Regions from separate parts of the Burkholderia sp. 22313 genome, predicted to be linked through region 1. Evidence: predicted binding sites of a transcription regulator. Region 1 holds the regulator's gene; each other region holds the start of a gene.
What was found. Region 1 encodes FNR, which switches genes on or off when oxygen is low (the NO sensors DNR and NnrR bind a similar motif). Its sites were predicted from a motif close to TTGATNNNNATCAA; they were not measured.
Positions count from the first base shown of each region.

Region 2: the regulator FNR is predicted to act here: its motif matches at 7,502-7,515, upstream of ACTJKF_RS29195 (universal stress protein).
Region 3: the regulator FNR is predicted to act here: its motif matches at 3,708-3,721, upstream of ACTJKF_RS03855 (TraR/DksA family transcriptional regulator).

Region 1 covers NZ_JBQEON010000035.1:24,928-35,159, forward strand. The annotation lists gene ACTJKF_RS24980 (purine-cytosine permease family protein) at 1-842, shown strand, start outside; partial or broken gene ACTJKF_RS24985 (transposase) at 927-1,151, shown strand; gene ACTJKF_RS24990 (aldo/keto reductase) at 1,857-2,804, opposite strand; gene ACTJKF_RS24995 (hypothetical protein) at 2,943-3,149, shown strand; gene ACTJKF_RS25000 (LysE/ArgO family amino acid transporter) at 3,159-3,779, opposite strand; gene ACTJKF_RS25005 (LysR family transcriptional regulator ArgP) at 3,885-4,778, shown strand; gene fnr (fumarate/nitrate reduction transcriptional regulator Fnr) at 4,831-5,577, opposite strand; gene ACTJKF_RS25015 (universal stress protein) at 5,744-6,217, opposite strand; gene ACTJKF_RS25020 (DUF3005 domain-containing protein) at 6,653-7,063, opposite strand; gene ACTJKF_RS25025 (hypothetical protein) at 7,343-7,576, shown strand; gene epsC (serine O-acetyltransferase EpsC) at 7,720-8,640, shown strand; gene ACTJKF_RS25035 (SDR family oxidoreductase) at 8,674-9,477, opposite strand; gene folE (GTP cyclohydrolase I FolE) at 9,477-10,112, opposite strand; gene ACTJKF_RS25045 (LysR family transcriptional regulator) at 10,225-10,232, opposite strand, start outside.
Region 2 covers NZ_JBQEON010000051.1:10,943-21,174, forward strand. The annotation lists gene narI (respiratory nitrate reductase subunit gamma) at 1-104, opposite strand, end outside; gene narJ (nitrate reductase molybdenum cofactor assembly chaperone) at 129-824, opposite strand; gene narH (nitrate reductase subunit beta) at 821-2,350, opposite strand; gene ACTJKF_RS29185 (nitrate reductase subunit alpha) at 2,347-6,120, opposite strand; gene ACTJKF_RS29190 (DUF2964 family protein) at 6,733-6,924, opposite strand; gene ACTJKF_RS29195 (universal stress protein) at 6,940-7,419, opposite strand; gene ACTJKF_RS29200 (2-keto-4-pentenoate hydratase) at 7,687-8,448, shown strand; gene ACTJKF_RS29205 (3-deoxy-D-arabino-heptulosonate 7-phosphate synthase) at 8,570-9,979, shown strand; partial or broken gene ACTJKF_RS29210 (Fic family protein) at 10,225-10,232, opposite strand, start outside.
Region 3 covers NZ_JBQEON010000003.1:98,965-109,196, reverse strand. The annotation lists gene ald (alanine dehydrogenase) at 41-1,156, shown strand; gene polX (DNA polymerase/3'-5' exonuclease PolX) at 1,190-2,956, opposite strand; gene ACTJKF_RS03855 (TraR/DksA family transcriptional regulator) at 3,124-3,516, opposite strand; gene ACTJKF_RS03850 (hypothetical protein) at 3,792-3,965, shown strand; partial or broken gene ACTJKF_RS03845 (sugar transferase) at 4,054-4,380, opposite strand; gene ACTJKF_RS03840 (glycoside hydrolase family 3 C-terminal domain-containing protein) at 4,785-6,986, shown strand; gene pqqA (pyrroloquinoline quinone precursor peptide PqqA) at 7,347-7,418, shown strand; gene pqqB (pyrroloquinoline quinone biosynthesis protein PqqB) at 7,503-8,414, shown strand; gene pqqC (pyrroloquinoline-quinone synthase PqqC) at 8,524-9,276, shown strand; gene pqqD (pyrroloquinoline quinone biosynthesis peptide chaperone PqqD) at 9,273-9,548, shown strand; gene pqqE (pyrroloquinoline quinone biosynthesis protein PqqE) at 9,520-10,232, shown strand, end outside.

The DNA of each region.
Region 1 (10,232 bases):
TCGTGCTCTTCGTTGTATTTGTCGTGTGGGCGATGAGGAATGCAGCCGCGCTGCCTGCGTCGGGCGTCCCGCTCCCCGCGATTCAGGTTGGCGTGGGTTCGTTCAAGGATCTGCTGGAAGTGCTGGGTATCGTCAACGGCCTGGCCTTCATCATCGGCCTGGTAACGGCCGACTACGCACGATTCGTGCGCAAGCGCGAGTTGCGTGCAGGGACGGTGTTCGTGGGCGCGTTGTTTCCCGCGTTTTGCTACGGCATTACCGGAATCCTGGGGATCTGGTTCGCGGTCAGGATGCGGGAAAGCAATCCTGGCATCTACTTCGTTTCGTTGCTGGGTGCGGGCGGGATTGTTTTCGCCTGCACGACTCAGCTCAGAATCAATCTGGGGAACATCTACTCGGGAACCGTTGCCTTCGTCAACGCAGTTGAGCATCTCCTTGGCGTTGCGGTCAGCAGAAGAGTCGTCATCGTCGTGTTCTGCGCGATTGCCGCGACCGTGTTGATTTCAGATGGCACGCACTTGCTCGCGAGTGCCCTGAACTATATCGGCATGTCCATGGCTTGCTTCGTCACGTTGCTCCTCGTCGATCAGTTCTGGGTCAGACGTTCCCGGGATGTATCCGATGCCACGCTACAGGCGGTCGAAAACTGGCGATGGACCGGATTGAGCACTTGCCTGATCGCAACGCTCGGTGGCGTGTGTGTCGGTAACGCGTCGATTTTTCCGTCGTTGTATCAATGGGCAACACCGTTCGCCGTGATTGTTCAGGCCACCCTTTATCTCGTCGTCGAATCGTACGCCAGTCGACAAAGGGAAATTTCGTCACGTGCTGCCTCGAGTTAGAGGACGCAAGCGGGAGATCGAAATGTTCTCTGGCGCGCGAACCACCGGATGCCGGCGAAGTTCGGTTTCGAGGAACGGGGCGAGATGAAGAAGCGCTTTACCGAAGAGCAAATCATGGGGTTCCTGAGAGAAGCCGAGGCCGGTGTGATGGTCCGGGATCTGTGCAGGACACACGGGTTCAGCGATACCTCCTTCTACGCCTGGCGGGCGAAATTTGGTGTCGGGGAAGGGACTGAATCACGAAGGCTGAAAGACCTTCAAGCCGAGAACGATCGACTGAGGAAACTATTGGCTCAAGCGTTGGCCGAGTTGCGGAGGGTAGGCATTGCGATGGAAGGAGTGTAGGCCGGTAGCTGCATTCGAATCTTCGTTGTTCGGGGATCACCTGGATTGGCTTCGAGTGATCCGTCGTTGAGCGAATGTCGATCGCAGCAATCTCAACGTTTTGATGCAGGGTGCGGCACGTAGGGAAAAAGTGATGCGGCTGAATATTGCTTGAGCCATGCGAAAGATATTTCTACGATTGCTGAGCAGACGATCCTCAATCGCTTTGACGGGAGACTCGTCCGGCCAGATGGATTTCGATCACCGAATCAGTGTGGATGAGTCGGATCGAAGCCGGCAGGTCGCGTATTACAGTCTCGGACAAGTCGTAGCGCGCCTGCGCTTGGACACGGGAAGCGAGGGCGAGTCCGAACGCCCGTAGCGGACCTGCTTCCTTCGCCATCAGGATGTCGCACGCATTTGTTCTGCGACGGCGAGATCCACAGCGGCGCGTCGCCGATGGCGCTGCGCAGCGCTGGTTGATACAGCGGAATGGGGGGCGAGGCGGCGCGTGGTTCATGCGCCGTTTTCGTTTTCATCGTGCCTTCATCGCGGCGCGGGCGGGTGGCCCGGCACGATGCTCGGCACCACCGATGCGCCGCCGAGTCGCAATCCATCGAACCATCGAACCATCGATCCGTTGCACCGCGAACCTCCGCGGCTCAGGCCGGCGACGCGCCGTGGACGCCCTCAGACCGCGCTGGCCGCGTCGATCTTGCGGATGTCGTCGTCGTCGAGCCGAACGCGGATCGCTTCGCCGAGCAAGGCAAGCTGCGCGAGCGACGTCGCGCTCGCGATCGGTGCGGTGATCGTCGGCCGCGCGATCTGCCATGCCAGCGCGATCGCGGCCGGTTGCGTGCCGTGCTTCGCCGACACGTCGTCGAGCGCCGCGAGAATGCGCAGGCCGCGCGCATCGAGATAGCCGGCGACGCGATCGCCGCGCACGCTCTTCTTCAGGTCGGCCTCGCTGCGGTACTTGCCCGACAGGAAGCCGCTCGCGAGCGCGTAGTAGTTGACGACGCCGAGCTTCAGGTCGCGCACGACCGGCTCGAGGTCGCGTTCATAGTCGGCGCGGTCGATCAGGTTGTATTCCGGCTGGATCACCTGGTAGGCGGGCAGGCCGTCGCGCCGGCTGATGTCGGCGGCTTCGCGCAGGCGCGCGCCGCTGTAGTTCGACGCGCCGATGATGCGCACCTTGCCCGCGTCGATCAGCGTCTGGTACGCGCCGAGCGTTGCTTCGAGCGGGGCCGTGTCGGCGAGATCGCGGTGCGAGAAATACAGGTCGATGTAGTCGGTCTGCAGGCGGCGCAGCGAATCGTCGACGGCCTTCAGGATGTTGTCCCTGGTCAGGCCGGCGCGTGCCTCGAGCAGGCCGACCTTGGTCGCGATCACGACCTGGTCGCGCTTGCCGGAGCGCTTGAGCCACTTGCCGATGATCGTTTCCGATTCGCCGCCGTGGTTGCCGGGCGCCCAGGCCGAGTAGACGTCGGCCGTGTCGATGAAGTTGATGCCGGTGTCGGCGAGCGCGTCGAGCAGCGCAAACGATGCGTTCTCGTCGACGGTCCAGCCGAAGACGTTGCCGCCGAAGGCGAGCGGTGAAACCTGGATGTCCGACGTGCCGAGGGTGCGTAGTGTCATGTTGCTCTCCGATATCTGCGAGATGAAGGGATCGAACGACAGGATGGGCCGGAATGAATGCGACGGGACGGCGGACGGGCGAAGCACGTGCGCCGTTGTCGCGGGACGCTGAAACATTCTCGCCCATCGGCTGGAATCGTGCAGCGGGCACACAGCCGCGAATGCGGCGAAATGGCGGCGGATAGCGGATGCATCGTCCGTTATCGAATGATTCGTGCTGTCGGATTGGATGCGGAGCCGAATTTTGCGATGCCGGTGCGCGAGGGGACGCGAATGGAAGCGCCGGCGATTCCGGCGCCGGAACGAAAAACGGGCGGCATGCTGCCGCCCGTGATCGATCGGTGACGCAACGCGTTATCGCAACTGCACGGCCGCCAGAAACAGCACCATGCTGCCGATCGCGCCATCCAGCACGCGCCACGCAACGGCCTTGCGGAACCACGGCGCGAGCAGTCGCGCACCGTATCCGAGCCCGAGGAACCACACGACGCTGACCGACATCGCGCCGATCGCGAACGCGACGCGTGTGCCTTCCGGCTCGCGTGCGCCGGCCGTGCCGATCAGCAGGAACGTATCGAGATACACGTGCGGGTTGAGCCACGTGAACGCGAGCGTCATCAGCACGATCGCGGCCGCACTTTGCGGCGGCGGTGCGACCGTGTCGCCACGCACGTCGAGCGTGTCGTGCCCCGGCTTGAACGCGCGGCGCAGCGCATTGATGCCGAACCATGCGAGATACGCGAGGCCGACGTACAGCACCACGTGGACGAAGGTCGGATAGCGCTCGACGAGTACCGATGCGCCGCCGACGCCGGCGCCGATCAGGATCATGTCGGACAGCGCGCACAGCAGCACGATCTTGCCGACATGCGCGCGCATGATGCCTTGCCGGAGCACGAACGCGTTCTGCGCGCCGATGGTGACGATGAGCGATCCGCACAGGGCGGCGCCGTGGGAAAAAGCGATCCAGTTCATGATGGGAGACGAGAAGCAGTAGACGGGTGAATCGGTTAGCGCTAGTCTGCGGGCAGCCATGACATAAGAGAAGCTAATTCACCTAATGCGGATTAAGGAAATCTAATGCTCGACTACGCGTTGCTCGACGCCCTCGCAGCCGTGATCCGGCACGGCTCGTTCGAACGGGCGGCCAAGGAGCTGAACGTCACGCCGTCGGCGGTATCGCAACGCGTGAAGCTGCTGGAGGAGCGCGTCGGCAGTGTGCTCGTCAAGCGCGGCCAGCCGTGCGTCGCGACGACGTCGGGCGCGCTGCTGTGCCGCCATACGGAGCGCGTGCAGCTGCTCGAGGCCGAGCTGGGCGGCCGGATGCCCGCATTGCCGGGCCAGATCGCGAGTGCGTGGCCGACGTTGCGCGTGGCCGTCAACGATGACAGCGTCGCGACCTGGTTCATCGACGCGGTCGGGCCGTTCTGCACCGAGCGCGAGACCCTGCTCGACCTCGTGATCGACGACCAGGACTACACGGCCGCGCGCATTCGCGACGGCAGCGTGCAGGGCGCGGTGACCGCGCAGGCCGAGCCGATCCAGGGATGCCGGTCGACGCGGCTCGGGCGCATCCGCTATCGCGCGGTGTGTTCGCCGGCGTTTTACGCGCGCTATTTCAGCGCGGGCATCACGCGCGATGCGCTGCGCCGCGCGCCGTGCGTCATGTTCAACCCGAAGGACGGTTTGCAGGCGCGTTTCATCCGGCGCGTGACGCGCGCGGATCTCGATCCGCCGCAACACTGGATCCCGCACGTCGCGGGCTATCTGCGCGCATGCGAAACGGGGCTGGGATGGGGGATGTGCCCGGACCGGATGGTCGATCGCCAACTGGCGGCGGGCGAGCTCGTCGACATGTCGCGCGGGCGGACCGTCGACATCGAGCTTTACTGGCAGAGCTGGCGCCTGTCGATCGGCTGGCTCGACGATTTCAGCGTGGCGCTCAAGGCGCGCGCGGCGCTGTTCCTCGACTGATCGGGGCGGAAGGCGCCGTAGAGGCGGGCGTGGCGGGTGGCGGCGCGCGGGGTCAGACGTGGTGCAGGCCGTCGAAGTCGACGATCTGCACGAGGCGGCCCTGCATTTCGATCAGGCCGCGCTTCTGGAACTTCGACAACGTGCGGCTGACCGTTTCGAGCGTCATGCCGAGATAGCTGCCGATGTCTTCGCGCGTCATCCGCAGGTTGAATTCCGACGGCGAGTAGCCGCGCTTCAGGTAACGCGACGACACGTCGAGCAGGAATGCGGCGACCCGTTCTTCCGCGTTCAGCGAACCGAGCAGCATGGTTTGCGACGTTTCGCGCACGATCTGCTCGCTCATCAGCTTGTGCATGCGCAGCTGCATCGTGCCGGCCTCCGAACACAGCGACTTGAGCGCGCTGTACGGAATCACGCAGACGGAGCTGTCTTCCAGCGCGACCGCGGTGCGCGGGTGCGTGTCGTCGCAGATGCCGTCGAGGCCGAGCGCTTCGCCCGCGAGGTGGAGGCCCGTGACCTGCTCGCGGCCGTCGTGGCGCGTGGCGACGGTTTTCAGCGAACCCGAGCGCACCGCGTACAGGTTGTCGAACATGTCGCCTTCGCGGAACAGCGCTTCGCCGCGCTTGACCGGGCGCGCCGCGCAGATGACCGATTCGAGGCGGCTGAGTGCTTCGGGCGCGAGGCCCTGCGGCATGCACAGGTGCCGCATGGCGCACGACGAGCAGTGCGGGGCCTGGCGGGAGGCCCAGCTGCCTGCATGGGGCTGGGCGGCGGGACGTGTGGCGACGGGCGTCAGCATGATCGTTTACTCCGGCGTTGAATCGACGAAATCATTGTCCCACCGCAAGTTGCGGCTGTCGGGTGACAAAACGTCGCGACCGTGCGCGCATGCCGCGTGGCGTCGCAGCGGCAGGCGTGCATGCGCGCAGTTTGCCTGCGCGGCTGCAACGCGCGCGCCGGCCCGCTCAGCCTTCCTGCTCGTCTTCGTCCGTGTGCGCGGCGGCCGGGATCAGCAGCACCGGCAGCGTCGCATGCCGCACGCACTGTTCGGCGATGCTGCCGAGCACGAGGCGGCGGAACCCGCGACGGCCGTGCGTGCCGAGCACCAGCAGATCGGCGCCGAACGCCTTCGCGCCGTCGAGGATCAGCGTCGATACGTCGTTGAGCGACGACGCCTCGTTCATCTGCGTTTCGCCCTTCACGCCGGCAGCCTGCATCCGCTTCGTGAAATCCGCCGCGAGCGCGGTGCCCTGCGCGATGAGCTGGTCGCGCAGCACGGACGGATCGTAGCCCGGCACGTTGTAATAGATCGCGGCGTTCTCGACGACGTAGAACGGTTGCAGTTCGGCACCGTGCTGCTTCGCGAGCGCGAGTGCGGCATCGAACGCGTGGCGGGACGTGTCGCTGCCGTCGATGGCAACCAGAATGCGCTTGTACATAGTGTCTCCGAGTGGCGGGTTGAGCGGAAGTCGGCGCAATGGCCGAACGGGCCGTGCGTTGCTGCGAGGCAGGGTAAACCAACGGCCGGGACTTTGCAGCGACGTCGCGGTCATCGCGATCGTCGCGCCGCGGCGGCGGGGCCGGCGTACCGCGATGGCGGCCCATGCGCGCGCCGCATGCTGCACTGCGTGATGCGCGCGGCGAAGCGCGAAGCGCATCGTGACCGCAGCCGCCGCGCGGACGATGAATCGCGACGCCTGCTCGCGCGAAGACAGCACGTGAGCGCCGTGCGGACACGCCATCGTCACTGAATACGGTTGCGCGGGCATCGTGTGACGGCAAGCCGCGAAAGGCCGGCACCTCGATCCGCCACCGTCGATCGCCGGTCGCGCTTCGATTCGCCAATCGAACGATCGATTCAAACGGCGCGCACGCTACCTCGGCACCGCCGTCAGTTCGATCACCCGTTCCGGCCGGCGTCCGTGACCGGGCCAGTACGTGCTGCCGTACATGCGATGAACGGGGCCGAACGCGGCGTCGGCGGCCTGCGACGGCGCGGCGAAGCCCTTCTCGATCACCGCGTAGCCAGCCCGCAGCGCGAAGGCCGGATGGTTGCCGCCCGGCCGGCTGTCGAACCCGGCGAAGCCGTCGCCGGCTTCCGGCATCGCGTTGACGAGCGATGCGTTGCTGCGCGTGATCTGGTCGGGCGAGAAGGCGCGGCCGCTCGCGAGACGTGCCGCCTCGCGATGCTTGCCGTCGGTGTCGACGGTGCTGTCGAGCGTGTCGTCGTTGTCGAGTTCGACGCTGCGCGGATGCGCGATGTGTGCTTGAGCGGACGTTTCCATCACGGCTCTCCTGGCGGCGAGGCGCTCCGGATCGAAGCAAATCCCGTTCCGGGCACGACGGGAAAACGGCGCGCGGGCGATCGCCGGGCTCGCATGGCGCGCGCTGATTTGTCCTGATTTATTTCAGCTAGAACACCCGTTTTCTACAGAGTATGATTCTTTTCCTGCGAAGCGGCGACAGGGGATGCAGTCTCGCCGCCTCTGCCCGCACCGGGGGCCACGTAGCACCCTTAAAGACGGGTAGTGAACAACAAACAAGGGACTAGAGGTGGCGGATTCATGCAAGCGAATACTGCGTTCACGCACCGCGGCTATCTGTTGAATTGCGCGCCCGCGCGCGCCAGTGACGGTTCGTTCAAACCTTACGTCGTGATCTCCCGATCGAGCGACGGGGAACTCGTCGCGAACCGTTTCTTTCCGATCGAGCTCCAGTTCAACGACGAAGGCGCCGCGATCGCGCATGCGCGCGACTGGGCCGTGCGCTGGATCGACGCGAGCAGCATCACGATCTGACCCGGTCGCGCGTCAGCAGCGTCGGCCGCCCGGCCGCCCCCCCCCCCCCGGCATGCCGCTGCCGGACGAAAACGCGGTAATCTTGTGGAACCCGTCACTTTATTAGCGGCCGTGCGTTCCAGCGCGGCTGCCTGCATTGTCATATGTCGACATCACCCGCCCGTCAGTGGGGCCTCGAAGAAATCGTTGCCGGCTTGCGCGAATCGCGCGAGGAACGCCATCGCACGCGCCATCCGCGCGGCATCCGTGAACTGCCGTCGCGCGACGCGATCTGCAAGATCGTCACGGGCCTGCGCGCGTCGATGTTTCCGACGCACTATGGCGCGCCGGATCTGACCGACGAAAGCGTCGATTACTACGTCGGCCACACGCTCGAAAGCACGTTGCGGATCCTGTCCGAACAGATTCGCCGCGCGCTGCCGTTCCTGCCCGAGCATGCGGACACGCCGTTCGCGGAGCTCGACGAACGCGCGTTCGAGATCGCGCGCGAGTTCGGCCGGCAGTTGCCGTCGGTTCGCGCGCTGCTGGTCAGCGACATCCAGGCCGCGTATGCGGGCGATCCGGCCGCGCAGCACATCACCGAGATCCTGCTGTGCTATCCCGGCGTGCTCGCGATGATGCACCATCGGCTCGCGCATGCCTTGCACCGGCTCGGCGTGCCGCTGCTCGCGCGCTTCATCAATGAAATCGCGCACTCGGCCACCGGCATCGACATCCACCCGGGCGCGCAGATCGGCCCGAGCTTCTTCATCGACCACGGCACCGGTGTCGTGATCGGCGAAACCGCGATCATCGGCGAGCGCGTGCGCGTGTACCAGGCCGTGACGCTCGGCGCGAAGAGCTTCCCGGCCGACGGCGAAGGCGCGCTGGTCAAGGGCAATGCGCGGCATCCGATCGTCGAGGACGACGTGGTGATCTACGCGGGCGCGACGATTCTCGGCCGCGTGACGATCGGGCGCGGCTCGGTGATTGGCGGCAACGTGTGGCTCACGCACAGCGTGCCGGCCGGCACGAGCGTCGCGCAGGGCAAGGTCCGCGAAGGCGGCAGCGCCGAGAAGCCGTAACGGCGGCGCGCGAACGGCGCCGGCGCGCTGAAGTCAGTGCTTGGCGCCTGGCGACCGATGCTTGTACAGCACGTCCTGGTCGACACGAATCAGGTTCTGCCCCGCATCGACGACGAAATCCACGCCGTTGTAGGCACTCCCCGTCAGCAGCAGGATTGCGCTCGCGACATCGCCGGGGCCGGCGATGCGCGCGAGCGGCGTCGATGCGCGGCTCGCGTGCTCGAAGTCGGCCTGCGTCTGGTCGTCGCTCGGCAGCATCAGCCCAGGGAACACCGCATTCACGCGCAGCACGGGCGACGACGACAGCGCGAGCATCTGCGTGAGATTGCCGAGCGCGGCTTTCGCGACCGTGTAGCTGAAATGGTCGCGGTGGAAGTTTTCCTTGATCTTCTGGTCGACTACGTTGACGACGACGCCCTGCGCGCCGGCCGCGCGGGCCCGTTCGTGGAACGCGCGCGTGAGCAGGATCGGCGCACGGCAGTTGACGGCCCAGGCCTGGTCGAACGCCGCGAGGTCGAAGCTCGGGAAGTGGTCCTGCCAGAACACCGACGCGTTGTTGACCAGCACGTCGAGGCGGCCGAAGTGCGCATACACCTGGTCGATCAGCGCGGTGATTTGCGCGGCATCCGACAGGTCGGCCTGCAGCGCGACCGAATCGTGCCCGCGTTCGGCGATCGTGCGGGCCGCCGCCTGTGCGGCATCGGCCGAGCGGTCGTAGTGGACCGCGGTGCGATAGCCGTGCGCGGCGAAATACTCGGCGAACGCGCGCCCGGCCCGGCGCGCGGCGCCGGTCACGAGCACGACCGGCGCGTTCGCCGCTTGCTTCGTAGACTGCATTACGTATTCGTCAGGTTGACTGAAGAAGGATTCGCGACGATCGACAGGAATTCGCGCCGCGTCGACGGATCGGTGCGGAACGTGCCGAGCATGCGCGACGTGACCATCTCGACGCCCGGCTTGTGCACGCCGCGCGTCGAGATGCACTGGTGCGCGGCTTCGAGGATCACGCCGACGCCTTTCGGCTGCAACACGTCGAACAGCGTGTCGGCGATCTGCACGGTCATCTTTTCCTGGATCTGCAGGCGCTTCGCGAATGCGTCGACGAGACGCGCGAGCTTCGAGATGCCGACGACGCGATGGTTCGGCAGATACGCGACGTGCGCGCGGCCGATGATCGGCACCATGTGATGCTCGCAGTAGCTCTCGAAGCGGATGTCCTTCAGCACGATCATTTCGTCGTAGCCGTCGACTTCGCTGAACGTGCGCGCGAGGATGTCGCGCGGGTCCAGCGCATAGCCGGCGAAGAACTGTTCGTATGCGCGCACGACGCGTGCGGGCGTGTCGAGCAGGCCTTCGCGGGCGGGATCGTCGCCGGCCCAGCGCAGCAGCACGCGAACGGCATCCTCGGCTTCTTCCCGGCTCGGCCGGGTGGCGGCCGGCTCGGGCGCTGCGGTTTTCTTACCCTTACCCATCTAGTGGCTCCATCGAATGCGGCCGCCTGCGGCGGCGCGGATATCCGGCCATTGTTTCATGCTTTCGCGGGTCGTGCGTGCGGCGCGCCGCTCACCGGCCGCGCGCCTTTCGTCACTTCG
Region 2 (10,232 bases), on a different contig from region 1:
GTGTATTGCTCGCGATCGAAGCGGATCAGGCTGCCGACCAGCAGCACCGCGAGACAGATGTACGGGTAGATCCCGAACAGGAACTGATGCAAGTAAGCGTTCATGTGTTTCCCCAGTTGGGCCCGCGCTTACGCGCCGCGGGCCGGCCGCTTGTCGTGGAACCGCACCGTCTGCTCGGCCGGCGTCGCCGCGCCGACGAAGCGCACGGCTTCGTCCGCATACGACGCGTCGAGCGCGCGGTAGTCGTCGGCACTCGGCCGCTCGGCGGCCACGTCGTCGTCCGCCGCATCCGGCGCGTCGACCGGCGCGAGGCCGGCCATCGGCAACAGCGCGCCGACGACGAAGCTGTAATGGCTGCCGCGCTGCGCGAGCTGGCCGGCCAGCGCGCGCAGGATGTCGCCGGTTTCGGCCAGCAGCTTGCGCGCGTCCGGCGCCGGCAGCCGCGACAGGTATTCGAGGAACACCGGCAGGTAATCCGGCAACTCGCCCGCATTCAGCGTCAGCCCATGCTGCTCGTACATCTGCAGCAGGTCGACCATCGCCTGACCGCGATCGCGCGATTCGCCGTGCACGTGCTCGAACAGGTGCAGCGACGTCGCGCGGCCGCGATCGAACAGCGCGACGTAGTTCTCCTGCAACGTCAGCAGATCACGCTCGCGCACGTAGGCGAAGAACCGGTCGAGCCCCGCGCGCACCGTCTTCGGCACGCGCGCGCGTTCGCGCAGGTGTGCCTCGATCGAGTCGAGCACGTCGACGAGCGCGTCGCCCGGATAGTCGAGCAGCAGCGCGAATGCCGCATAGGTCGGATCGGGTGCGGTGCTCATCGGGACGCCTCGTGGATCGGGATGGTTTTCGAACCCTTCTTCGGGCTGAACAGGCTGCCCTCCGAACGGCCGTCGGAACAGCCGTTGCCGAACGAGAAGCCGCACGACGCGCGCAGGTCGTACGCGTTCTCCGCATACTCGCGGTGCGTCGTCGGGATCACGAAACGATCCTCGTAGTTCGCGATCGCGAGATAGCGGTACATCTCCTCGACCTGCGCGAGCGACAGCCCGACCTGGTCGAGCACGCCGCGCGCATCGATACCGTCGACGTGACGCGCGCGCATGAACGCACGCATCGCGAGCAGCCGTTCGAGCGCGAGCTTCACCGGCACCTCGTCGCCGGCCGTCAGCAGGTTCGCCAGATAACGCAGCGGAATGCGCAGCGATTCGACGTCCGGCAGGTAGCCGTTCATCCCCAGGTCGCCGCTGTTCGCGGCCGCGTTGATCGGCGACAGCGGCGGCACGTACCAGACCATCGGCAGCGTCCGGTATTCCGGGTGCAGCGGGAACGCGATCTTCCAGTCGATCGCCATCTTGTAGGTCGGCGAACGCCGCGCGGCGTCGATCCACGCGGCCGGCACGCCGTCGCGCTCGGCCTGCGCGATCACGGCCGGGTCCTCGGGATCGAGGAACAGCGACAGCTGCGCTTCGTACAGGTCCTGCTCGTTCTCCGCGCTGGCGGCCTCGCTGATCCGGTCGGCGTCGTACAGCAGCACGCCGAGGTAGCGGATGCGGCCCACGCAGGTTTCCGAACACACGGTCGGCTGGCCGGCCTCGATGCGCGGATAGCAGAAGATGCACTTCTCGGCCTTGCCGCTCTTCCAGTTGTAGTAGATCTTCTTGTACGGGCACCCCGACACGCACATGCGCCAGCCGCGGCACTTGTCCTGGTCGATCAGCACGATGCCGTCTTCCTCGCGCTTGTAGATCGAGCCCGACGGGCACGATGCGACGCACGCCGGATTCAGGCAGTGCTCGCACAGGCGCGGCAGATACATCATGAAGGTGTTCTCGAACTGCCCGTAGATCTCCTTCTGCACGTTCTCGAAGTTATAGTCCTTCGCGCGCTTCTCGAACTCGCCGCCGAGAATTTCCTCCCAGTTCGGCCCCCACTCGATCTTCTCGAGCCGCTGGCCGCTGATCAGCGAGCGCGGCCGCGCGACCGGCATCGCGCGCGTGTTGCCCGCTTCCTGCAGATGCCCGTAGTCGAACGTGAACGGCTCGTAGTAGTCGTCGATCTCCGGCAGGTGCGGGTTCGCGAAAATCTGCGCGAGCAAGCGCCACTTGCTGCCCAGACGCGGCTCGATCCTGCCGTCCGCGCGCCGCTGCCAGCCGCCGCGCCAGCGGTCCTGGTTCTCCCAATCCTTCGGATAGCCGATGCCCGGTTTCGTCTCGACGTTGTTGAACCATGCGTATTCCATCCCTTCGCGGCTGGTCCACACGTTCTTGCAGGTCACCGAGCAGGTATGGCACCCGATGCACTTGTCGAGGTTCAGCACCATCGCGATCTGTGCACGTACTTTCATGACGTTTCTCCGGCGCGAACCGCGTATTGCGTGGTGGGGTCGACCGCCGTCTCTTCCGAGTCGAGCCAGTCGACCTTGCTCATCTTGCGCACGATCAGGAACTCGTCGCGATTCGAGCCGACCGTGCCGTAGTAATTGAAGCCGTACGACAGCTGCGCATAGCCGCCGATCATGTGGGTGGGTTTGAGCGCGATGCGCGTGACCGAGTTGTGGATGCCGCCGCGCGTGCCGGTGATCTCGGAGCCCGGCGTGTTCACGATCTTCTCCTGCGCGTGGTACATCATCACCATCCCGGACGGAATCCGCTGGCTCACCACCGCCCGCGCGCACAACGCGCCGTTCGAGTTGTAGCACTCGATCCAGTCGTTATCGACCGCGCCGATCGCCTTCGCGTCGTCCTCCGACATCCACACGATCGGGCCGCCGCGCGACAGCGTCAGCATCAGCAGGTTGTCGGTGTACGTGCTGTGGATCCCCCACTTCTGGTGCGGCGTCAGGAAGTTCAGCACGCGCTCGGGATTGCCGTTCGAGCGCTTGCCGACCATGTGTTCGTAGCTGCCCGTATCGATCGGCGGCTTGTACACGCACAGCGACTCGCCGAACGCGCGCATCCACGCGTGATCCTGGTACAGCTGCTGGCGCCCCGACAGCGTGCGCCACGGCACCAGCTCGTGCACGTTCACGTAGCCCGCGTTGTACGACACGTGCTCGGACTCGATCCCGCTCCACGTCGGCGACGAGATGATCTTGCGCGGCTGCGCCTGGATGTCGCGGAAACGGATCTTCTCGTCCTCGCGGGCGACGGCCAGGTGCGTGTGGTCGATGCCGGTGATGCCGGACAGCGCACGCCATGCCTTCACCGCGACTTCGCCGTTGGTTTCCGGCGCGAGCGCGAGAATCACTTCGGCCGCGTCGAGCGCGGTGTCGATCCGCGGGCGCCCCTGCGCGGCGCCGTCGGCGATCTTGTAGTTGAGCTCGCCGAGCAGCTTCACTTCGTGTTTCGTATCCCAGCCGATACCCTTGCCGCCATTGCCGAGCGTGTCCATCAGCGGGCCGAGCGACGTGAAGCGCGCATAGGTGTTCGGATAGTCGCGCTCGACGGCGATCACCGCCGGCATCGTGCGCCCCGGCACCGGTTCGCATTCGCCGCGCTTCCAGTCCTGCACGTCGAACGGCTGCGCGAGCTCGCCCGGCGTGTCGTGCGCGATCGGCGCGAGCACGACGTCGCGTTCGACGCCGAGATGCCCGTCGCACAGCTCGGAGAAGCGCTTCGCGATCCCCTTGAAGATCTCCCAGTCGCTCTTCGATTCCCACGCGGGATCGACCGCCGCCGACAGCGGATGGATGAACGGATGCATGTCGGACGTGTTCATGTCGTCCTTCTCGTACCACGTCGCGGTCGGCAGCACGACGTCCGAATACATGCAGGTGGTCGACATCCGGAAGTCGAGCGTGACGAGCAGGTCGAGCTTGCCGCGCGGCGCTTCGTCGTGCCACTTCACTTCCTCGGGGCGCGCGCCGCCCGTCGCACCGAGGTCCTCGCCCTGCACGCCGTTGGTCGTGCCGAGCAGATGCTTCAGGAAATACTCGTGGCCCTTGCCCGACGAGCCGAGCAGGTTCGAGCGCCACACGAACAGGTTGCGCGGGAAGTTGTCCGGCGCGTCCGGATCCTCGCACGCCATCCGCAGCGTGCCGGCCTTCAGTTGCCGCGCGACGTCGGCGCCCGCCCGCGCGGGGTCGCCGAGGGTCGCGCCGACCTTCAGCGGATTCACCGAGAGCTGCGGCGCGGACGGCAGCCAGCCCATCCGTTCCGCGCGCACGTTGTAGTCGATCGGCGAACCGTGGAATTGCGTCTTGTCCGCGAGCGGCGACAGCAACGCGCCCGGATCCATCGTGTCGTAGCGCCACTGGTCGGTGTGCGCGTAGAAGAACGACGTCGCGTTCATGTGACGCGGCGGCCGGTTCCAGTCGAGCGCGAACGCGAGCGCGGTCCAGCCCGTCTGCGGGCGCAGCTTCTCCTGACCCACGTAGTGCGACCAGCCGCCGCCCGGCTTGCCCACGCAGCCGCACATGATCAGCATGTTGATGATCGCGCGGTACGACATGTCCATGTGGAACCAGTGGTTGATCCCCGCGCCGATGATCACCATCGACTTGCCCTGCGTCTTGTGCGCGTTCTCCGCGAACTGCCGCGCGACCGAGATCACGTCCGCGCGCTTCACGCCGGTGATCGCTTCCTGCCAGGCCGGCGTGTACGGGAGATCGTCGTCGTAGCTCGCGGCCACGTCGCGGCCGCCCAGCCCCTGGTCGAGCCCGTAGTTCGCGATGAACAGGTCGTAGACGGTCGCGACCAGCATCTCGCCGTTGCGCGTCGCGATGCGCCGCACGCCGATCCGGCGCGACAGCTCGGACGCGTGGCCGGTCGAGTTGAAGTGCGCGTGCGGCTGGTTGCCGAAGTACGGGAACAGCACGTCGACCACGTCGTCATGCTCGGCCGTGCAGGACAGCCGCGGCGACAGCGCCGCGCCCTTCGACGTCTCGTCGCGCAGGTTCCACTTGCCCTTGTCGGCTTCCGCCTGTTGCCCCCAGCGGAAGCCGATCGAGCCGACCGGCACGACGAACTCGCCGGTCGCGTCGTCGATCGCCACGGTCTTCCAGTCGGGATGCGCGGCCTCGTCGAGCGCGTCGTCGAAGTCGGATGCGCGCACGAGACGCTCGGGCACGTAGCCGTCGCCATGCGGCACGAGGCGCACGAGCGACGGCAGGTCCGTATAGCGCTTGCAGTAGTCGATGAAGTAGTCGCTCTTCCCGGCGAGGTGGAACTCCTTGAGGATCACGTGCCCCATCGCGAGCGCGAGTGCCGCGTCGGTGCCCTGCTTCGGGTGCAGCCACAGATCGCCGAACTTCGCACCTTCCGAGTAGTCGGGGAACACCGACACGACCTTGGTGCCGCGATAGCGCGCCTCGACGAGAAAGTGCGCGTCCGGCGTGCGGGTCTGCGGGACATTGGAGCCCCACATCATGATGAACGTCGAGTTGTACCAGTCGGCCGATTCCGGCACGTCGGTCTGCTCGCCCCAGGTTTGCGGCGACGCGGGCGGCAGGTCGCAATACCAGTCGTAGAAACTCAGGCATACGCCGCCGATCAGCGACAGGTAGCGGGAACCTGCCGCATACGACACCATCGACATCGCCGGAATCGGCGAGAAGCCCACCACGCGGTCGGGGCCGTGCCGTTTCACCGTATGCACGTTTGCGGCCGCAACGATCTCGTTGACCTCGTCCCAGCTCGCGCGCACGAAGCCGCCAAGCCCGCGCCGGCTCTGGTACGAACGCAGCGCTGCGTCGTCCTCGACGATCGAGCGCCACGCGTCGACCGGTGCGAGCGTGCGGCGGCGTTCGCGCCACAGCTTCACCAGCGCGCTGCGCACCATCGGATGCTTGAGGCGGTTCGCGCTGTACAGATACCAGGAATACGAAGCGCCGCGCGAGCAACCGCGCGGTTCGTGATTCGGCATGTCGGGGCGCGTGCGCGGGTAATCGGTCTGCTGGGTTTCCCAGGTGACGATCCCGCCTTTCACGTAGACCTTCCACGAGCACGAGCCCGTGCAGTTCACCCCGTGGGTCGAACGGACGATCTTGTCGTGCTGCCAGCGCAGCCGATAGCCGTCTTCCCATTTGCGGTCTTCGTCGGTGACAGCGCCATGGCCGTCGGAGAATTTTGGCCTCGTGGTGGAGAAATAACGCAATCTATCCAGGAAATGGCTCATGGGGATCTCGTTTTTCCGGTCTTTTGGCAGACCCTGATTATTTAAGGAGGTGAAATACCGGTTGTAAAGGACGATCGGATTTTTGATCAGTCCGGCTTCTTCGGCCTTTTCGCCCGGGTCAAATGAATTGTCTTGCGAATCGACGTATCACGGCTTGATACAAATCACGGTATCGTTCATCCGCGTGTCACGCCAGCAAATAGGGATCGATCCGACGGCCCGGCCGGCCATGGGCTTGCGGCGGCCGAGCCGCGCCTGCCCGCCCGTTTACCCGTGGATTCGCCGGCACCCATCCGCACCGAATCGCATTGAATGAACGGCGATCGCCCGCCGGGAATCGCCGGCCCGCAGCCGGCCGTTTACACAAGAATGCGCAACGAATTCGACGATTTACCGGCCGTCGGTCAATCGCACCTTTACATATAAGCGTCGCACCTTTATGACATCGCGCGGTTTCACCGTTCGATGCGTGCGTCAACAGAAAAAAGGCAATGCGGACCGGAAACGGCCGCGCGAAAGCGCCGAGTCGAGCGCGGGAAAAACCGGGCAACCGGTCGCGACATGGCAGCGGCAAGCGCCGGCCTTGCGGAAAGGCCGCGGGAGCGCCGCGCGTTACCCGTCGCCCTTCGGCCCCAGGTTGAGCATCACGACGAAGGCGGCCACGCCGACGATCAACGCGATCGCGCCGCCGTGCAGCGCCATCGTTTCGTCGAACAGCAGGCCGGTCACGACGGCCATCATCCCGGCGAGCGACACGAACACGGCGATCGCCGCGACGACGATCCGGTATTCACGACGTACCATTGCGCGCCCGCCGCGTCAGGCCGCCGCGGCGGCAGCCGGCACGTCGGCATCGTCGCCGCGCATCAGCAGCACCGGGCAGCTCGACCCGCGCAGAAAACGCTCGGCGACGCTGCCGAGCAGCACGCGCCGGATCCCCCGCCGCCCGTGCGTGCCGACCACCGCGAGATCGATATCGCGCTCCTTCACGTAGCGCTGCAGCCGTTCCGCGACGTCCTCGCCGATGCTTTCGGTCTCGACGAGTTCGGCCTCGCCCTTCGCCCCGGCCAGCGCGATGATCTGTTCGGCTTCGCGCAGCACCTTGCGCCCGTCGTCGCGGATTTCCTCGACGAGCGCGTGCGGGTCGAAACGGCCCGCATAGGTGAACAACACCGACTTGTCGACCACGTACACGGCGCTGACGTGCGCGTCGCCCGCCAGCGCCACCTTCACGGCCTCGGCAAGCGCCTGTTTCGACGAAGCGCTGCCGTCGACGGCCACCATGATCTTCTCGTACATGCGAACCTCGCTGAGGTGAGTTGCCGCGCGCGGTAGCGCGCGCGGCCATGTCACCATCATCGGCGGATGGCAGGCCCGGGGGTTGACGGCGATCAAGATCCGCCGGACACCGGCCGCGCGGCAAAGCGCCGCGCGACGCAGGCGGAGCGTCGGGCTCGCCGCGACGACGCGCGATCGAGCGCCCCGCATGCCGAAAGCGCTATCATCGACGGTACGACCTTCGTCCGGCCCTTTTTTGCCGGCTCACTTTCAACTCGCTCAACCGACATGACAACGACACCCGAACGCGTGGACGGCGCCGCCCAGCATCTCGTCGCCGCCCGCCATGCCGGCGTGCCCGGCCCGCTGCTGCCTGATGCGTTGCGCCCCGAGAACGTCGAGACCGCGCTGGCGATCCAGCACCGCGTCGCCGACCTGCTCGGCGAAACCATCGGCGGATGGAAATGCGCGCTGCCGCCGCCCGACCGCGTGATCGTCGCGCCGATCTTCGCGTCGACGATCCGCGAAGCCGATGCGCCCTACCGTGTCGTCGGCGGCCCGATCGTGCGGATCGAGCCGGAAATCGCGTTCGTGCTCGATCGCGACCTGCCCGCACGCGCGCAGCCGTACGACGAGAACGAGGTGCGCGGTGCGATCCGCGAAGTGCGCATCGTGCTCGAGGTGCTGGGTTGCCGCTACGCGGAGCCCGCGCGCGCATCGAAGTTCGAACTGCTCGCCGACGGCCAGTTCAACCAGGGGCTGTGCGTGGGGCCTGTCGTGCCCGACGGCCTGAACGTGCCGCTCGACACGCTCGCGCTGTCGTTCGAGGGTGCGCTGAATCGCACGATCGACGGCCGCCATCCGGACGGCGATCCGCTCAAGCCGCTCGTGTGGCTGGTGAATTTCCTCGCCTCGCGCGGCGACGGCGCGCGCGCCGGCCAGATCGTGACGACCGGTTCGTATGCGGGCGCGATCGACGTGCCGCTCGGCGATGCGCTGACGGTCGGCTTCGGCGAACTCGGCCGTCTTTCGGTGACGCTGACGGCCTGACGGTCAGCGGCAACCGACGCGGTCACGTCGTACCTGCGCGCCGCGCGAACGGCGGCGTCGCGTGATACCGTTGCACCTCGCCCGTCACGCGCGCAACCCGCGTTCACTCTCGTCATTCGCCATGCCGCCGACCCTGTTGCCCGCCCTGCTGGACGAAGTCCTGCGCACCGTCGATCGCCGCTACCGGCTGCCGCCGCTCGTGCATGCGGCGTCGCTGGCCGACACCGCGAACCCGGCCACCGTCATCGCGATCGTGATCGAGGAAGCGCGCCGGATGCAGGTCGACGGCCAGCCGCCCGACCCGGCGTTGCAACGGCGCTTCGTCGCCGCGCTCGCGCGGATGATCGGCGACGCGCTCGACACGCAATCCGGCGACCCCGCGTTCCAGGCCGCGGTGCTTCGGCATCGCGCGGCGACGGTGCGCGAATACGCGTCGCTCGCCGCGCATGCCGAGCAGGATCGGCGCACGCTGCGCTCGGCCGTCAACACGATCGCGCATCCGGCGCGGCGCGAACGCCACGCGCAGGCGTGGCAACGCGAACCGCTCGCGCGGCTGCATGCGGCCGCGGCCGGTGCGTCGTGGGACGATCTCGATGCGACGCTGCGGCACCTGCTCGCGCAACCGGAGATGGCCACCGACACGGCGTTCGAACAGGACATCGCCAAACTGAAGGACAGCCCCGCGCTCGCCCGTCTGCAGCGTCTCGATGCACTGTCGCAGGACCCGGACGTCCGGCAGTACCGCACGCTGTGGGGGCGCCAGGGGCCGCTCGAAGGCAGCGCGCTCGCCGCCGCGCAGGGCATCACGTCGCAGCAGCGGGGCGCGGCCGTCGAGGCGCTGGCCGCGCAGGCGCTCGACGCATTGGCCGCACAACTCGATGCGTGCGATGCGCTTCGCACCTATCGGGTCGTCACGTCGATGCGTGTGCCCGCCTCGATACCGGCCAAGCACGATCGCGCGAAAACCGAGTGGGATGCGGTGCTGCTCGAACGCGCGCGCGGCGACGAGCCGTCGGCCGCGTGGCATGTCCGGTTTCTCGTCGAGGCGAAGGCGTCCGCGGATGCCGCGACGACCGACTTGCCGCGCCTGCTGCGCGGCCTGAGCCTGCTCGCGCAAGCCGATCCGGACACCGTCTATGCGTTCGACACGCGCGAAGGCGCGGTACGCCTGCACGGCGCGTCGCTGCGCGCGCTGACAACCGACGCCGCGGCGTTGCAACGCGAGGTGCTGTACTGCTGCGATGCCTCGGCCGACCCGGCGCCGCGCCTGTTGGGTGCCGCGAGCCGCATGCAGCTGCTGTCGGCGCCGGCGAGCCTCGAATACGCGAGCGCGCTGGTGCAGCGCAAGCAAGCCGATCCGCACGGGCTGGAGGTCGTCTGGCAAGCGCTGCTCGAACTGCCGTCATGGCACGCGGTGCTGCATCAATACGAATCGCTGCGGCAAGTGCGGGCGTTGATGGTCGGTGTCGACGATCTGATGGCCGCGATCGAAGGCGAGGTTGGCGACGACAGTGCGGCGAACGAGGCGTGATGCGTGCAGCGCGAACCGGACGAGCACGCGCGATGCCGCCGCCACACCCGTTCGTCGATGAAACGGCACAGCGCCGCCGCTCCCCTTCCGCCTGACGCACAGGATAACGAAGCAAATGCAGCGAAGTTTCCCGGCAGGCAGGCCAGCATGCGCGATCCGGGTGAGCGCCCCGTCACCGCGCGCCGATCTTCCGCGCCATCACCTCGTGTAACGTCTCTTGCGGCTCGAGCACGGCCACGGTCAGCCTAGTGCG
Region 3 (10,232 bases), on a different contig from region 1:
GACAAGCGATAACGATGACGATTCCCCATGGAGGCGACTCATGCTGATCGGCGTGCCGAAAGAGATTAAGAACCATGAATACCGCGTGGGCCTCACCCCGGCCGGCGCACGCGAGCTCGCGCGGCATGGTCATCACGTGCTCGTGCAGCACGGCGCGGGTGCCGCGATCGGCCTGCACGACGACGACTACACGGCCGCCGGCGCCGCGCTGTGCGACGACCCGCGCGACATCTTCGCGCGCGCCGACATGATCATCAAGGTCAAGGAACCGCAGCCGGCCGAATGCGCGATGCTGCGGCGCGGGCAAATCCTCTATACCTACCTGCATCTCGCGCCCGATCCCGAGCAGGCCGCCGCGCTCGTGAAATCCGGCGCCGTCTGCATCGCGTACGAAACCGTGACGGGCGCCGGCGGCGGGCTGCCGCTGCTCGCGCCGATGAGCGAGGTCGCGGGACGCATGTCGATCCAGGTCGCGGCGACCCACCTCGAAAGCCCGCGCGGCGGCCGCGGCGTGCTGATGGCCGGCGTACCCGGCGTGCCGGCCGCGCACGTCGTGGTGCTCGGCGCGGGCGTGGTGGGCACCGGCGCGCTGCAGATGGCGGTCGGCCTCGGCGCGCGCGTCACCGTGCTCGACACAAACGTGGGCCGGCTGCGCCAGCTCGACCTGATCTTCGCGAACCGGATCGCGACCGTCTGTTCGAACGCCCATACGATCGACGAAGCCGTGCGCGACGCCGACGTCGTGATCGGCGCCGTGCTGGTGCCGGGCGCGTCGGCGCCGCGGCTCGTCACGCGCGACATGATCGCGACGATGCGCACGGGCGCCGTCGTCGTCGACGTCGCGATCGATCAGGGCGGCTGCTTCGAGACCTCGCATGCGACGACGCACGCGCAGCCGACCTTCGTCGTCGACGGCGTCGTGCACTACTGCGTCGCGAACATGCCCGGCGCGGTCGCGCGCACGTCGACGTTCGCGTTGAACAACGCGACGCTCGGCCATGCGCTCGCGCTCGCCGACAAGGGCTGGAAACACGCGATGACCGACGACCCGCATCTGCGCGCGGGACTCAACGTCTGCAACGGCCACATCACGTACGAGGCGGTCGCGCTCGCGCTCGGCCTGCCGTACGTGCCGGCCGAGGCCGTGCTGGTCTGACCGCGGCGCGCGCACCGTCGAGCACTTGCACCGTCACGCGCCCTTCGGGTGGCCGCGCTTCGACGCGCCGTGCCCGCCCATCGTGCGCGCCAGCAACGGCCGCAATTGCGCGAGCGTGCGCGTGTTGAGCACGTCCTGCCGCGTGAGCCAGCCGCGCCGCGCGTGGCCGACGCCGTCGCCGAGACGATCGAGATCGTCCGCGCACGGCGCATCCGAGCCGATCGCCACCAAGACACCGGCTTTCGCGGCTTCGCGGCACCACACGTCCGGCAAATCGAAGCGCCGCGGGTCACTATCGAGTTCGACGAAGCAGCGGCGCGCGGCGGCCGCGGCGATCACGCGCGGCACGTCGAGCTCGCACGCGTCGCGTTCGCCGAGCAGCCGGCCGGTCGGATGCGCGAGGATCGTGAAATACCGATGATCCATCGCACGCAGCAGCCGTTCGGTCTGCGCGTCGCCGGCCAGGTCGAAGCCGTCGCGCACCGCGCCGACGACGAGATCGAGCCGGCCGAGCACGTCGTCGGACAGGTCGAGGCTGCCGTCCTCGCGAATGCCGGCCTCGACGCCCTTCAGCAGCACGAAGTCGTCGAACGACGCATTCAGGCGGTCGATCTCGTCGATCTGCCGCACGAGCCAGTCGCAATCGGCGCGGCCGCCGTCGCGATCCGGCGTGCGGTCGGTGACGGCCAGATACGCGAGCCCGCGCGCGCGTGCGGCGTCCGCCATCACGCGCAGGCTGTCGCGTCCGGCTGACGCGTCGGTATGCGCATGCAGATCGCCGTGAAGGTGCTTGCGTTCGACCAGCGCCGGCAGCCTGCCGACGCGCGACGCATCGATCTCGCCGCGATCCTCGCGCAGTTCGGGCGGCACCCAGTGAAGGCCGATCGCCTCGTAGACGGACGCCTCCGTCGTGCCCGCGATCCGCTCGTCGCCGCGAAACACGCCGTATTCGTTGATCTTCAGCCCGCCGGCTTGCGCGATCCTGCGCAGCGCGATGTTGTGCGCCTTCGATCCGGTGAAGTAGACGAGCGCCGCGCCGAACGCGCCGGCGTCGACGACGCGCAGGTCGACCTGCAGTCCGTTGCCGAGCATCACGCTCGAACGCGTCTTGCCGTTCGCGAGCACCCGCGCGACCTCGCCGTAGCCGACGAACGCATCGGCCACCGCGGCCGGATCGCGTGCGGTCACGAGGATGTCGAGATCGCCGACCGTCTCGCGACAACGGCGGACACTGCCGGCCGGCACCGCTTCGCCGACGCCCGGCACCGCGCGCAGGCGGTCGAGCAACGGCAGCAGCGAGTGCGCGGCGGCCGGCAGCAGGAAACGCTGCGGTTCGCGTTGCAGGCGGTCGTCGATCGCGTCGAGCAGATGCGTTTCGGTCTTCGCGCCGAAGCCCGGCAGTGCGCGCACGTGTCCGCTCTTCGCTTCGGCGCGCAGCTGTTCGAGCGAGTCGACGTGCAGCGCATCATGCAGCGCCTTCACGCGTTTCGCGCCGAGGCCCGGCACGTCGAGCAGTTCGACGATCGCGCCCGGCAATGCGTGGCGCAACGTTTGCTGCAGTTCGCAGGTGCCGGTCGCGGCGATCTCGCGCAGCTTCGCCGCGAGATCGGTGCCGATCGATGGAATCTGGCCGAGATCGCCGCCGTTGGCGATCATCGTTGGAATGTCGCGTCCGTAGTCCGCGATCGTGCGGGCCGCATTGCGATACGCGCGCACCCGGAACGGATTCGCGCCCTGGATTTCGAGCATGTCGGCGATTTCGGCGAACACGGCCGCGCACTCGGCATTGTGGATCGGCATGATCGGCGTGGCTCCCTTCCACGTGGATGGCGCCGTGCGCTGGCGCGACGGCGTCTGCCGGCCCGGCGCCGCCTGTCGACGGCGGCGGGCACCCGTTGGTCATCCTGCGCCGACTGCCCGTATCGGGTCGCGCGGAGCACGCCGATCGCGCGGCCCCGGTGCCGATGTCAGAGCGATGCGCGTGGCGTCGTCGCGTACCGCCGCTCGTACACCGACTGGCAATGCGTGCAGCGCTCGGCCGTCGGCCGTGCGAGCAGCCGTTCGTAGCCGACCGCCGCATCGCAATCGATGCATTCGCCGTAGCTGCCGTCGCGCATGCGCTGCTGCGCGCGCCCGATCGCGCGCAGTTCGGCCAGCTTCATGCCGATCAATGCATGGTCGACGTCGACGAACAGATCGGCGTTCGCCTCGTCGCCCTCGTCCGGCGCCGCGCCGGCGAGCTCGGCATAGGACTCGGACGCGCGCTGGTCCTCGCTCGTCCGGATTTCCGTTCGCAACGCCTGCTCGCTGTCGGTCAGCCGCCGCTGCAGCGTCTGACGTTGTTGTTGGTCGAGCGCCATCGCCGTTTCTCCTTTTCCGGGTTTCGCGCAATCAGGCATGCGGTGCGCGGTTGTCGCGCCGCATGCCTTCGACGCAGGATAAACCCATTGAACGCGCATGTGTTGACCGGCGTCGGCCCCTGCGCCGATGCGCGAAAAGCGGGGACCGACGCGAAAAGGCCGCGGCGCCCATTCGTCTGACGCGGCGGCCGTTGAGGTCGATCAATCCCCTGCACAAAGTTGCGTCATAGATTGAACGCATGCGCGGCATGCCCGCGGCTTTCCGGGAGAACATCATGTTGTTCGGCGTCGTCATCTGGGTGGCCCTCGCGGCCCTGTTCCCGACGATGGTCGTGCCGACGATCCAGCACGCGGTGCAGCCGTCGAGCGTGCAAGCCGCGCCCGCGGCCAGCCCTGCCGTCGCGCCGGCCGCGTTGCCGGCGGCCGGCCAGCCGCCGGCGGACAGCTGACCCGCGGTTCCGCGTGCGGTGTGGCGACGCGCGTCGTATCGCGGCTTCACTCCGTCCCGTCGATACTTCGCAATCCTCTTCGACATGATCAGAATGCATTGCGCCCGATGAAGCCGCGCATGACCGTCAACAGAATGATCTTCATGTCGAACCAGAAACTCCAGTTCTGCATGTAGAACAGGTCGAACTTCACGCGCGCGGCCATTGCCTCGACCTTGCGCGTCTCGCCGCGATAGCCGTTCACCTGCGCCCATCCCGTGATCCCCGGCCGCACGCGATAGCGATACATGTAGCAGTCGATCAACTGCCGGTAGAAGTCGTCGTGCTCGATCGCGTGCGGACGCGGGCCGACCACCGACATCTGGCCGAACAGCACGTTGAAGAATTGCGGCAGCTCGTCGAGTGACGTGCGCCGCTATCGCTGCCCCGCTCCGTTCGAAACGCGCGGCCGCAGGCACTTCTTACCTTTTCGCACGCACGCAGCCGGCAACGATGACCGCCTTTTTCGCGCGCCGCGCAAGCGCGCCGAAAAAAGATCATATGGATCGGTAGAAACACCGATGCTGTAGTCAAACTACATTCGTACGATTAATCGCTGCAGAGAATCGCTACATCCGATTCGGCATTGTCGGGCGGTCCGCGTCGCCGCCCGCATCGACCGGTCGAGCCCAACCGGCCGTAACGATTCCCCGCCTGGCCTGGCATGCCGACGCGCAACCACCCTGCATCGCCAGCCGAATGCGTCCGGTGCGAATCCACCGGACGCGCGCAGCTCCAGACCTCATCCGAACAACCGGCAATACGATCATGGAGAGCAACATGCGGGACACACTCTGGCCGGCCGCCGTGCTGGCAGCGACCCTCTGCACCAGCGTCTATGCAGGCAACGCCGATTTCGATTCGCAGGGCGATGCCGCCAATACGTTCGCGTCGTCCGCCGCGCAGCAGCGCGCCGATCGCCTCGTGCGCAAGATGACGCTCGACGAGAAACTTCAGTTCATCCATTCGCAATACGAAATGTCCAAAGTGCCGGGCGGGGGTGCCGGCTACATCCAGGGCGTGCCGCGGCTCGGCATTCCCGACCTCGACATGGTCGACTCGGCAACCGGTTCGGGCAGCACGTCTCAAGCCAGCACGACCTTCCCCGCGACGCTCGCCGTCGCCGCGAGCTGGGATCGCCGGCTGTCGTACGACTACGGCAAGCAGGTGGCGATCCAGTTGCGCGCGCAAGGATTCGGCATGGGTCTCGGCGGCGGCACCAACCTCGCGCGCGAGCCGCGCGGCGGGCGACTGTTCGAATATCTCGGCGAGGATCCGCTGCTCGCCGGCGACCTGCTTGCCGAACGCACGCTCGCGACGCAGCACCAGAAAGTCATCGCGACCATCAAGCACTATGCCGGCAACGAACAGGAACACGGCCGGATGGGCGGCAACACACAGATCGACGAACGCACGCTGCGCGAGCTCTATCTGCTGCCGTTCGAGATCGCGGCGAAGCGCGGGCAACCAGGCAGCGTGATGTGCAGCTACAACCGCCTGAACGGCGCGTATGCCTGCGAGAACAGTCACCTGCTGAACGACGTGCTGAAGAACGAATGGGGCTTCCAGGGCCAGGTGCAATCCGACTGGGGCGCGACGCACAGCACCGCCGCCGCGATCAACGCCGGGCTCGACGAGGAGGAGGATGTCGGTTCGACCGTCTACCTCACACCGGCCGCCGTCAAGCAGGCGATCGCGAACGGTTCGGTGTCGACCGCGCGTCTCGACGACATGGTGCGCCGCAAGCTCGCCGTGATGATCCGGGTCGGCGTGATGGACGATCCGGCCAGGGGCGGCGGCACGATCGATTTCGCGGCCGCGAACCAGTTTGCGCAGCGCGTCGCCGAGCAGTCGATCGTGCTGCTGAAGAACGACGGCAACCAGTTGCCGCTGGCGGCGTCGGCACTGTCGCGTATCGCCGTGATCGGCGGCCATGCCGATGCGGCCGTGCTGTCGGGCGGCGGCTCGGGCAACACGCGCGATCCGGTCAGCGGTGCGTTCGCCGGCTGCGGCGGCCTGACGTTCGGATCGTCGACCGGCTGCAGCTGGTGGCGCAATCCGTGGCTCAAGGTCGACGTGCCGATCGTCGCGGCGATCCGCGCGCTCGCCCCGGCCGCACAGGTGACCTTTGCCGGCAACAGCGACCAGCAATCGCCGTTTCGCGCGTACACGCAGCAGGAAATCGACCAGGCCGCGGCGCTCGCGGGCCGCTCGGACGTCGCGATCGTCGTGGTCGCGCAGCCGGCCGGCGAGGACTTCGGTGACCTGCAAAGCCTGAGCCTCGCGAATCCGTCGAACCAGGATGCACTCGTCGAAGCGGTCGCACGCGCGAATCCGCATACGATCGTCGTCGTGCAGAGCGGCAATCCGGTGCTGATGCCGTGGAAGGACAGCGTGTCGGCAATCGTCGAGGCGTGGTATCCGGGCGAAGGCGGCGGCAAGGCAATCGCGAACGTGCTGTTCGGCGCGGTCAATCCGTCCGGCAAGCTGCCCGTCACGTTCCCGGCACGCGACCAGGACACGCCGACGTGGGGGCAAGGCGGCGCGTTCGAGAACGATCCCGTCTATGCGGAGAAGCTGAACATGGGCTATCGCTGGTACGACGCGCGCAACATCAAGCCGCTGTTCGAATTCGGCTACGGCCTGTCGTACACGCACTTCGCGTATTCGGGGCTGTCGGTGTCGCGGCAGCGGGACGGCTCGCTGAGCGTCGCGTTTACCGTGCGTAACGACGGCCGCGTCGCCGGCGCGGAAACGCCGCAGGTCTATCTCGGCGTGCCGTACAAGGACGAACCGCCGAAGCGGCTGGTCGGCTGGGAAAAGATCCGGCTGAGCCCGGGCGAGGCGCGGCACGTCCGCGTGACCGTGTCGCCGCGGATGCAGAGCGTGTGGGACACGTCGCGCAACGGCTGGAAGGTCGTGCCGGGCGGGACGGTGTATGTCGGCGCGTCGTCGCGCGACATCCGGTTGCAGGGTAGCTGAGCAATCGGTCCGGCGCTGGCCGAGCGTCAGGCGGACCTCGCCCGACGCTCGCGCGCGGCGCCGATGCCCGCGACGAATGATCCGCCACTGGCCGGGCGGGAATCAGGAATCGCCGCGCGACTTTCGTATTTGCCGACCCGATGTCGGCAATCCGAGAGAAGCGCGCACACGCATGAAAATCCGGAACGCCATCCATTCCCGGATTGACTTGTTCGTCGCTCCCGTTCAGGTACGATATGAACGTTCGATTTACCGGAGCCGGTGCCGGCCAGCCATCGCCCGCATGTCATGGCGTGGTGAAACAGCGGCACGATCGCTAGCGTGCTTCGTCGTCAGTTGTCATTGCAAAGGAGTTCCCCCATGTGGACCAAGCCTGCCTACACTGATCTGCGTCTCGGTTTCGAAGTCACGATGTACGTGTCGAATCGCTGATTCGGGCATGGCATCCTGAAAGGAAAGCCTCGGCCTGCCGAGGCTTTTTCTTTGTCTCGCATCGCGGCCTCGCGCCGGACAGCCATGCTCATACATATCCTCGGATCGGCCGCGGGCGGCGGCTTTCCTCAATGGAACTGCAACTGCGCGAACTGCGCGGGGTTTCGCGCCGGCACGGTCGACGCGCACGCGCGCACCCAGTCGTCGATCGCCGTGTCGGACGACGGCACGAACTGGGTGCTGTGCAATGCGTCCCCCGACATTCGCGCGCAGCTGCAGGCCTTCCCGTCGTTGCAGCCGGGCCGCGCGCCGCGCGACACCGGCATCGGCGCGGTCGTGCTGATGGACAGCCAGATCGACCATACCGCCGGCCTGCTCAGCCTGCGCGAAGGCTGCCCGCTGCAGCTATGGTGCACCGACATGGTCCACCAGGACCTGACCAGCGGCTTTCCGCTGTTCAACATGCTCGAGCACTGGAACGGCGGGCTGGCCTGGAACCGTATCGCGCTTGACGGCGGCTTCGTCGTGCCGGCCTGTCCGAACCTGCGCTTCACGCCGCTGCCATTGCGCAGCGCGGCACCGCCCTACTCGCCGCACCGTTTCGATCCGCATCCCGGCGACAACATCGGCCTGCTCGTCGAGGACTGCCGCACCGGCGGCACGCTGTTTTATGCACCGGGGCTCGGCACGGTCGACGACGCGCTGCTGCAACGGATGAACGACGCGGACTGCGTGCTCGTGGACGGCACGCTATGGGATGACGACGAGATGCGGCGACGCGGCGTCGGCGTCCGTACCGGTCGCGAAATGGGTCACCTCGCGCTGCACGGTCCGGGTGGCATGCTCGACGTGCTGGCCCGGGTGCCGCGCCCGCGCAAGGTGTTGATTCACATCAACAACACCAATCCGGTTCTCGACGAACGTTCTGCCGAACGCGCGGAGTTGCGGCAGCGCGGGATCGAGGTCGCCTTCGACGGGATGGACATCGTGCTATAAGCATCCATGGTTCCGCCGTCACGCTGCCGCGACGCGCATCGCGCTCGCACGACGTCGACAGCGGTGTGTCGCGCGCCCCTCCACCGTCCCCAACGTCACGGAACCGTCGATGAGCCAACCCGCTCTCACTCCCGCCCAGTTCGAACAGGCACTGCGTGCCAAGGGCGCCTTCTATCACATTCACCACCCGTATCACGTCGCCATGTATGAGGGCCGCGCGACGCGGGAACAGATCCAGGGCTGGGTCGCGAACCGCTTCTACTATCAGGTCAACATTCCGCTGAAGGATGCGGCGATCCTCGCGAACTGTCCGGACCGCGAGGTTCGCCGCCAGTGGGTCCAGCGCCTGATCGACCATGATGGCGCCGCGGGCGACGACGGCGGCATCGACGCATGGCTGCGGCTCGGTCAGGCAGTCGGGCTGGACCCCGCGCAGTTGCGCTCGCAGGAACGCGTGCTGCCCGGCGTGCGCTTCGCCGTGGACGCCTACGTCAATTTCGCGCGCCGCGCGAGCTGGCAGGAAGCGGCCAGCAGCTCGCTCACCGAGCTCTTTGCGCCGCAGATCCACCAGTCGCGTCTCGACACCTGGCCGCGCCATTACCCGTGGATCGATCCGGACGGCTACACGTATTTCCGCACGCGCCTCGGCCAGGCGCGCCGCGACGTCGAGCACGGGCTCGACATCACGCTGCGGCATTACACGACCTACGAAAGCCAGCAGCGGATGCTGGAGATCCTGCAGTTCAAGCTCGACGTTCTGTGGACGATGCTCGACGCGATGTCGATGGCTTACGAACTGCATCGGCCGCCCTATCACACCGTCACCGGCCAGCCGGTCTGGCACAAGGGAATCCCGCTATGAGTTTCGACCGGAATCGCGTGCCGCGCTGGCGGCCGGGTTTTCGCTTTCAGTTCGAGCCGGCCCAGCATGCGCACGTGCTGCTGTACCCCGAAGGCATGGTCAAATTCAACGAAAGCGCGAGTGCGATCGGCGGGCTGATCGACGGCACACGCACCGTCGCGGACATCGTTGCGCATCTCGAACGGCAATTCCCCGACGTGCCCGAGCTCGGTGTCGACGTCGAAGGCTTCATGGAGACCGCCTGTGGCCAACGCTGGATCGAACTCGCGTGAACCGGTGACGCCCGACGCGGCACGGCCCGCAACCGGGTTGCCGCTGTGGCTGCTGGCCGAACTCACGTACCGCTGCCCGCTGCAGTGCCCGTACTGCTCGAACCCACTCGATTTCGCCCGCCAGGGCGAGGAGCTCGACACGGCACAGTGGTTCAGGGTCATGGCCGAAGCACGCGAGATGGGCGCCGTGCAGATCGGTTTCTCGGGCGGCGAACCGCTCGTCCGGCCGGATCTTGCCGCGTTGATCGGCGAGGCGCGCCGCCTCGGCTACTACACGAACCTGATCACGTCGGGCATCGGCCTGACCGAGCAGAAGATCGTCGAGTTCCGCCGCGCCGGCCTCGATCACATCCAGATCAGCTTCCAGGCAAGCGACGCGACGGTCAACAACGCGCTGGCCGGATCGGAAAAGGCCTTCGCGCAAAAGCTCGCGATGGCCCGCGCGGTCAAGGCGCACGGCTATCCGATGGTGCTGAATTTCGTCACGCACCGGCACAACATCGACGACATCGACCGGATCATCGAGCTGTGCATCGCGCTCGACGCCGACTATGTCGAACTCGCGACGTGCCAGTACTACGGATGGGCGTACCTGAACCGCCACGGGCTGCTGCCCACCCGCGCGCAGCTCGAACGCGCGGAGCGCATCACGAACGAATACCGCGCCCGGCTCGCGGCCGCGAA